2 regions of the Shewanella sp. JNE2 genome follow, and region 2 is predicted to be linked to the other one. Evidence: predicted binding sites of a transcription regulator. Region 2 holds the regulator's gene; the other holds the start of a gene.

Region 1 (4,435 bases), 1.8 Mb from region 2:
CTACGTTCGGAATCGATAACCGCTGAAAGCATCTAAGCGGGAAGCGAGCCCCAAGATGAGTCATCCCTTGGACTATAAGTCCACTAAAGAGCCGTTCGAGACTAGGACGTTGATAGGCATGGTGTGTAAGCGTTGTGAGGCGTTGAGCTAACATGTACTAATGACTCGAGAGGCTTAACCATACAACCCAGATGGGTTTTACAAAGAAGCCTTAGACAGAATATAAACACTTAATGAAGTGTGGACTCAAAAAACAATCAGCTTTTCAAATTTTAATTAAAAGGTTAATTACGCAGGAAATTGTTAGGCTGACAAAGCCGTGACGAGCGAGGCGCGGAGTGTACGTTAGTACATGAGGTCAAAGATGTTCCTTACATCTAATGACACTTCCTCCATCCATGGAGGTCGCAGTAGCGAGGAGACAATGCCGTCAGACGGACAATTAACCAGTAAGAATTTGCTTGGTGACAATAGCATTGTGGAACCACCTGATCCCATCCCGAACTCAGAAGTGAAACGCAATCGCGCCGATGGTAGTGTGGGGTCTCCCCATGTGAGAGTAGGTCATCGCCAAGCGCCCAAATAAACACAAAAGCCCTAGCATAAACCGCTAGGGCTTTTGTGTTTTTCCGCTTCGCGAAAACTTCCCTCGATGTCGGTCAATAAATGTTCCTTCATTATTGACACTTCCACCATCCATGGCGGTCGACCCGCCGTTAAGCGGGGTCTCCAGCTGCGCAATAAATTGCTCCGCTAGCCCGTCAGTTTTTATCCTTTTCTCTCTACATCAGCACTTTTTGTATTTATACCATTTCCATTAATTATATGATCTAATTGATTATCAGTTTTTTAATCATACAAAATATGAATAATCCCAACATCACAGCCTTAGTGAAATCGGAGAAAAGCACACGTAAACGTATGCGCTATCTTGCCTTACTCCATTTTACTGATGGCTATTCTCGTACCCTATCGCAAGCATGCTCAAGGTTAGTAGAGCGAGTGTGAATCGATGGATCACCGCCTATTTAACCAAGGGCTTAGTGGTCTAGACGATACGCCCAATCTGGACCACCCTGCTACATTGTCCACAGCACAGCAGGCCAAACTCAAAGCGTTTGTACAGCATCAAAGCCTATCTGAACAGGGTGGCAGGTTGATGGCCAAGGATGTCGGCCATTTTATCCAGACTGAATTTGGCGTGACGTTCAAGCAAGCGAATATCTACCGCTTGCTACATCAACTTGGCTTCTCTGGATGACCACTTGCTCTCGCCACCCAAAACAATCTGAAGCCGTACAAGAGGCTTTTAAAAAACGTCCAGATGGCAACGATCCTTAAGACGCTTGGGCATGTTGCGCTCGATTGCATCGATGTTTGCTTTCAAGATGAAGCCCGATTTGGCCAACAGAATACAACCACCCGTATTTGGGCCAAGAAAGGCACTCGCCCATGGGCAATCAAGCAGCAACAATTTGAATCTACATATCTATATGGCGTAGTGTGTCCGGCAACGGGGCGACACAAGCGGCATGCAATTGCGAATATATGTACGAATATTTAAAGCTGATCTCAATCGCGACGACATTCGGACGCCATGTGCTGGTCATCATGGGTGGAGCTAGTTGGCATCAACAGGATTTGGCCGATGACTTTGATAATCTCATCCTTCTCAAGTTGCCTCCTTATTCACCGGAGTGGAATCCAATAGAGCAGGTATGGCAATGGTTGCGTCAAAATGTGTTAGCCAACCGTTGTTTTAGTGATTATGACGACATTGTCGAACAGTGTTCCATCGCGTGGAATACCTTCATTGGGAAGAAAGTAAGAGTGAGTAAATTGCGCACTAGACAGTGGGCAAATCCGACCAATTAATTAATATAATTTATAATATTGGAGGATAGCTACTATTTGCATAATTTATCACTAGGTGGCTCTTATTACTTTTTGTCTTTATTCAAACAATCTTTGTTTAGGGATTTATGCCACTTAGGATTTGCTTATCTTTTGTTGAGGAATATGGATTTATTCCTCGATTTTATGAGAAATCCATATAGATATCCTTATAAATTCACTTGCATGGTAAGACCAATTTACATTGCATTGGTGTTTTTGGTATCTATTGGTTATGTTTGGTAAGTGCGAGTTAGATCTGTACTTTGTATTTGTTGTGAATATTTAGTCTTTGCGTGTGATTTTATATGCTGCATTTGCACCTTGCTGTTGAGTGGTGATGGGGCTCTTAAGTTCAAATTGAATTAGTGCATGTGAACAAAAATAGTTTAAGTCTAATTAGGTTAAAATTTGAAGGAGTTGTGGGGCTATGGGGGAGTTAACTCTGCAGTTGCTGGATGCTGTTGGGATTATGCTTTTGGGGATGGGTTTGGTCTATCTGTTTTTAAGTTTACTGATCCTTGGGATCCATTTGGTTGCAAAGTGGTGTGCTAAGGATGTTGCTCTTGATAGTCATTCAAAAGAATTGCAAAAAATTAAACAATCTACATTGCCTCTAAGTGTTGCACCTTTAGATCCTAAAGTTGTGGCTGCAATTACATTGGCCGTTAGACAGTATCGTTCACAGATAGAATAATGGGAAGCAGTATGACTTTTGTACCACTCGCTAAGATGGCTGTGACTAAGCCGTTACTTTTAACTGACGTTGTTCTACGAGACGCACATCAATCTATCTTAGCAACGCGTCTGCGAATCGATGATATGTTACCGATAGCGCCGTTACTCGATAAGATCGGTTTCTGGTCGTTGGAGTCTTGGGGCGGGGCGACTTTTGATGCCTGTATTCGTTATCTTGGTGAAGATCCCTGGGACAGAATTCGTGAGCTAAAAAAGGCCATGCCAAATACTCGGCAGCAAATGCTGCTGCGTGGTCAAAACCTATTAGGCTATCGCCATTATGCCGATGATTTAGTCGTGCGTTTTGTTGAGCGTGCCCATACCAATGGCGTCGATGTATTTCGTATTTTCGATGCGATGAACGATGTACGCAATCTTGAGACTGCAGTGAAAGCGGTGCGTCAAGTTGGCGGCCATGCACAGGGGACGATCTCATACACAACTAGCCCAGTGCATACCATAGAGACTTGGGTGGATATGGCAAAGCGTCTTGAAGATATGGGATGTGATTCTTTGTGTATCAAAGATATGGCGGGATTACTTAAGCCTATGGAGGCGTTTGAGCTTATCAGTCGACTAAAATCCCAAACGCAACTCGTATTATCTATGCACTGCCATGCAACGACAGGATTAAGTACCGCCACTTACCAGAAAGCCATTGAAGCGGGTATCGATGTGCTCGATACGGCAATTTCGTCGATGAGCCAAACCTATGGACATACTGCTACTGAAACCGTTATCGCTATGGTGGAAGATACTGAGCGTGCGACTGGTTACGATATGGTGTTGCTTGAGGAGATTGCCGCTTATTTCCGTGAAGTACGCAAGAAGTACGCTAAGTTTGAAGGTGCGCTGAAAGGCATAGATTCGCGGATCTTACGTGCACAAGTGCCTGGTGGCATGTTGACCAATATGGAAAGCCAACTTAAGGAGCAAGGCGCGGCCGATAAGATGGACTTGGTTTTGGAAGAAATTCCTCGCGTTCGTGCGGATTTGGGTTTTTTGCCTTTAGTGACGCCTACATCGCAGATTGTTGGCTCTCAGGCAGTAATCAATGTGCTAATGGGTGAGCGTTACAAGTCACTGACTAAAGAGACTGAAGGCGTTCTCAAGGGAGAATATGGTGCGACGCCTGCGCCAGTTAATGCCGCATTGCAGACCAGAGTCTTGCAAGGCGCAGAAGCTATTACGTGTCGTCCTGCGGACTTATTAATGCCAGAGCTGGTTAAGTTAAGGCTGGACTTGGCAGAAAAAGCGCAGGAACAAGGCATTCGCCTATCGTCAGAGCATGACGATGATGTGCTGACCTATGCACTCTTCCCACAAATAGGATTGCAGTTCTTAAAGAATCGTGACGATCCGAGTGCCTTTGAGCCTAAACCTGAATTGACTTCAGTACTTGCTGCTTCTAATGCTGCGGATCGTGGCCCTGAAACTTACACTGTCACTGTCGAAGGGCAAGAGTACGTAGTTGAAGTCGCCGCAGGCGGTGAGATCTCGCAAATCCAGCCACAGGGACAAAGTGTTCATGCCATGCAAGCTGCGACTGAGAGTACAACGCCAGCAACAAGTCATGGTGAAGTAAGACTTGAAATGAGTGCCCCCTTATCGGGCAACATTTTCAAAGTACATGTTTCGGCAGGCGATAGGGTACGCGAGGGGGATGTGGTGATTATCCTTGAGGCTATGAAGATGGAAACTGAGATCCGTGCTCAAGGGGATGGCATAGTCGCTAAACTCTGGGTAAAAGAAGGCGATTCAGTGTCTGTGGGTTCTCAATTATTGGCCTTGGCGTAGGAGTCAT
Region 2 (4,435 bases):
TCAGATTGGCGGGTGTCCATTTCTTGATATCGAGTTGCCATTGCTGAGCGGTGAAATCGATAAACGCTCTGACTAACATCTGCTGATAACTTCGGGATAAATAGACGGCCCATAGAGTTTGGCCTGGAGCCGTAAAGTCGGGTAAAACTTCCTGAAGTTGGCCACTGGCAAGGTACTGATTGGCCAAGTCACAGGGGAGACGTACAATGCCGTGCCCCCTCAGTGCTGCGCTAACCAATACCCCCATATCGTTGGCTTTGAGGTTACCAGTGACTTTGATGACTTCACTTTGTTTTTCTTTTAGAAAATGCCAACTGTGCTGCGCCGTGTGGACAAGGCAATTATGTGTTAGTAAATCAATCGGTTCGTTTAAGGGGCTTGTATTAGCAAGATAAGTTGGTGCAGCGCAAACCACTGCATCTATCATCATTAAACGCCGCGCAATCAAATTCTCATCGGGCTGTTCGGTGTATCGCAGTGCCACATCAACCCGTTCATCGACCAATTGGGCAAAACTGTCCGACATCGCCAGTTGGATATTGACCTTAGGATGAAGTTTAATAAAGCGATCGACCACGTCGAATAAGCTGTGCTGCCCCAGCCCTATGGGGGTTGCGATTCTGATGCTTCCAACAAGTTCAGTATTATGACTATGTGCACGGCTCTCCATTGCGGCAACTTCACTGAGCAAGCGCTGGCAATACTGCAAGGTCTCTTCCCCCTGTAGCGTTAGGCTTACGCTACGGGTCGTTCGGTGTAATAAGCGTAAATTGAGCCATTGCTCAATTTCTTGAATATGACGCGAAACCTGTAGTCGACTTAGGTCGAGGTGTTGGGCGGCCTTAGTAAAGCTTCCACAGTTTGCCACCTCGACAAAACTGCGTATTGCGGCAATCTTATCCATATTAGTATCCCAATCTGAAACAATCTTGCTCATTTATCGATATTTATCACGTGAAATATCCCAAGTAAACTGAATCCAATGTAAACCATCTGAATAAGGTAACAAAATGAAAATCGCAATTTTAGGTGCAACAGGTTGGATTGGTGGTGCAATTTTAAAAGAAGCACTAAGCCGAGGGCATGAAGTCACCGCACTGGTTCGTGATCCAAGCAAATTACCAACAACGAATGCGGCAGTGCGTACCGTGGATTTAAATCAGCCACTTGTTACTGATAGCTTTACCAATCAGGATGTCGTGATCGCCGCGATCGGTGGCCGTGCCGCACAAAACCACGAAATAGTGGCGGGAACAGCCACTCATTTATTAGCAATATTGCCTAAGGCCAAAGTGCCGCGTTTATTATGGGTGGGTGGTGCAGGGAGTTTAGAAGTCGCACCGGGTGTAACTTTAGTATCAACCCCTGATTTTCCCGAAGCTTACAAGAGCGAAGCATTAGCGGCGGTTGAAGCATTAAAGGTGTTTAGAGAAGCCAATACAACGGTCAATTGGACATTTGTTAGCCCTGCCGCTGAGATTTACCCAGGAGAGAGTGAGGGCCCCTATCGTGTTGGTGGCGACAGTTTTTTTACCGATGCCAATGGTCAAAGCCGTATTTCGGTCACTGATTACGCCAAAGCCATGCTAGATGAGGCTGAAAAGGGCACTCACCCAAACCAACGCATCAGTGTGGCTTATTGATATGACGATGGTGAGTTAGATACTGTGCTGGAATGTGTAACGTAATAGGGACAGTAGACATATAACTGCACCGTTATGTACTTAAAAATGCACAGGTAAAATAAAACAGGTCAGCGAACTGACCTGTTTTTTTATTCTGCATAATTGAATAAAGATTTGATCGTTTCTAAGGTATCGGCGATATCTTGGATACTCGATGGACAAATAAAGATAGTGTCATCACCAGCAATCGTCCCCAAAATCCCTTCAGGTTTACCGATTGAATCCAATAAACGAGCAATTAACTGTGCAGCACCCGGACTGGTACGTACAACTATCATAGCTTGGTTGTGGTCAACATCGAGTACCAAATTCTTTAAGGGGCTTCCCGCAGTGGGGACACCTAACTCGGCTGGTAAGCAATACACCATTTCTTGCTTAGCGTTACGAGTCCGCACAGCACCGAACTTGCTGAGCATCCGCGATACTTTTGATTGGTTGATGTTGCCAAAGCCTTCTGCTTGCAAGGCGGCGACGATTTCACTTTGAGAGCCAAAGCGCTCTTCTTTTAAAATCGACTTAAAAATTCTAACAAGGTCATCCTGATTCTTGGTCGTTTGCATAATGTTATTATTCGTTATTCAAAAAAACAGGCCCATTTTGAATATTTTTAGAAAAATTGTCAACAAATAACCAGATTGGTTGAATAAAAATTCACTTGTTAAGTGGGGTTATGCTTATGTTTCGCACTTTAATGCATAGAATAGAGTGATTGTTCTACTTTATTCCGTAATTCTTTTCTCCCACGACTAAGGGATAATTGAAATTGTTGTGACATTCCAGTAATGTGACGCCAACGGAAACTAGATCCATGTCACACATATCCGAGAAATAACGGAGATAACTATGAAAGTTGCTGTACTTGGTGCTGCTGGTGGTATCGGCCAGGCTCTTGCCCTACTGTTAAAAACTCAATTGCCTGCGGGTTCTAAACTGTCTCTATACGATATCGCACCGGTGACTCCGGGTGTTGCGGTTGACTTGAGCCATATTCCAACTGCGGTTGAGATCAAAGGTTTTGCTGGTGAAGATCCAACGCCTGCCCTCGTGGGCGCTGACGTTGTACTCATTTCTGCAGGTGTTGCACGTAAGCCTGGTATGGATCGTTCAGATCTGTTCAATATCAACGCGGGCATTGTTCGCAATCTGATTGAAAAAGTGGCTGCGACTTGTCCAAAAGCACTTGTTGGTATCATTACTAACCCAGTGAATACGACAGTTGCTATCGCTGCTGAAGTGATGAAAAAAGCAGGTGTTTACGATAAGAACCGTCTATTCGGTGTGACCACTCTGGACGTTATCCGTTCTGAAACTTTCATCGCTGAATTAAAAGGCTTAAACGTTGCTGACGTTAAAATCAACGTGATCGGCGGCCACAGCGGTGTGACCATTCTGCCATTACTGTCTCAAGTTGAAGGCGTGACTTTCTCCGATGAAGAAATCGCTTCTTTAACTAAACGCATTCAAAACGCGGGTACTGAAGTGGTTGAAGCTAAAGCCGGTGGCGGAAGCGCGACTCTGTCTATGGGCCAAGCGGCTTGCCGTTTCGGTATGTCTCTGGTTCGTGGTCTGCAAGGCGAAGCGAATGTCGTTGAATGTGCCTACGTTGATGGTGGCAGCGAACACGCTGAATTCTTCGCACAACCTGTGCTATTAGGCAAAAACGGTATCGAAAAAGTACTGCCTTACGGTGAAGTGAGTGCATTTGAAGCTAACGCCCGTGATTCTATGTTAGATACGCTGAAAGGCGATATCAAACTAGGCGTTGATTTCGTTAAATAATCTTTTTAGATTGTGACGAATGAATAACGGAGCCATTGCGCTCCGTTTTTTTATGCCTACATTTTACACTTTCTCAAGCTAATTCAGTCGATCAGCGGCGCTTAGTGGGAATTTGGCAGTTATCATCGCAGCGGGCTTTGCCCGTCAGTAAATAGGAGATGCGGTATCTGTGCTTTGCGAATCTGAGGTAGCACCAATCAGCAATGGGTTTGATCACAGGCAAACGTAATAGCTGGATCCAAGCGCGTGTGCATGTGAGCGCCCACGCTTTACAAGTGACATCTAACCCGAGTAACACTTCGCCCGTTGCGGTTTCGCCATGGAGAATGGTATTAGCAAGGTCCTTATCGATATGGCTGAAACGCTCGCTAAAGTCGGGTGCATTTAAATCCTCTAGCGCAATTAAGTTCTTGGGATCGCGTGCTTTCAGTTGACGCATTTCGGCGCTACATAATGGACAATTACCATCGTAAAAAATCCGCAGTTCCATTGGGTTTACCTCTGATGACGTGATCACAATACTTGGTCTAAGTTCTCGGCTCGAGAACTTAAGGCTCAGTTTTCTTCTACCCTATACGCAGCATAAAGGGTTTTAGATCGAAGCGATTGTAGAACAGATCAGCATCTCATTTGGCTTTTTGTTAGGTTAAATTCAAATGATTGCAGTAACATCTTGGTTATTCATCAGTTTAACTTGATTGCTGATTTTTAAGTGAACAAGGTAAAGCATGACAAATAACGACTCAAAAGGATAAGTATGACATCTCCCATCATCATCACAGGCGTGGGTAAGCGTATCGGATACGCCTTAGCCAAACATCTTCTTGCCCAAGGTCATAGTGTGATTGGCACCTATCGTAGCCATTATCCGAGTATTGATAAGCTGCGGGTTTTGGGCGCGACTTTAATTCAATGTGACTTTTACGACAATGTTCAGGTACAAGGCTTAATTGATCAATTGGGCCAGTATC

Evidence for each region. The regulator ArgR, encoded in region 2, controls arginine synthesis, uptake and breakdown. The targets are predictions, from matches to a motif close to ANTGAATANNTATTCANT.
Region 1: the regulator ArgR is predicted to act here: its motif matches at 2,170-2,187, upstream of MZ182_RS04890 (OadG family protein).

Annotation. Positions count from the first base shown of each region.
Region 1 is NZ_CP096169.1:1,071,725-1,076,159, forward strand. Features, by position in the region: rRNA gene MZ182_RS04875 (23S ribosomal RNA) at 1-182, shown strand, start outside; rRNA gene rrf (5S ribosomal RNA) at 461-576, shown strand; partial or broken gene MZ182_RS04885 (IS630 family transposase) at 865-1,875, shown strand; gene MZ182_RS04890 (OadG family protein) at 2,324-2,590, shown strand; gene oadA (sodium-extruding oxaloacetate decarboxylase subunit alpha) at 2,602-4,428, shown strand.
Region 2 is NZ_CP096169.1:3,842,954-3,847,388, reverse strand. Features, by position in the region: gene MZ182_RS17155 (LysR family transcriptional regulator) at 1-904, opposite strand, end outside; gene MZ182_RS17150 (NAD(P)-dependent oxidoreductase) at 1,011-1,643, shown strand; gene argR (transcriptional regulator ArgR) at 1,775-2,245, opposite strand; gene mdh (malate dehydrogenase) at 2,529-3,464, shown strand; gene MZ182_RS17135 (thiol-disulfide oxidoreductase DCC family protein) at 3,556-3,954, opposite strand; gene folM (dihydromonapterin reductase) at 4,222-4,435, shown strand, end outside.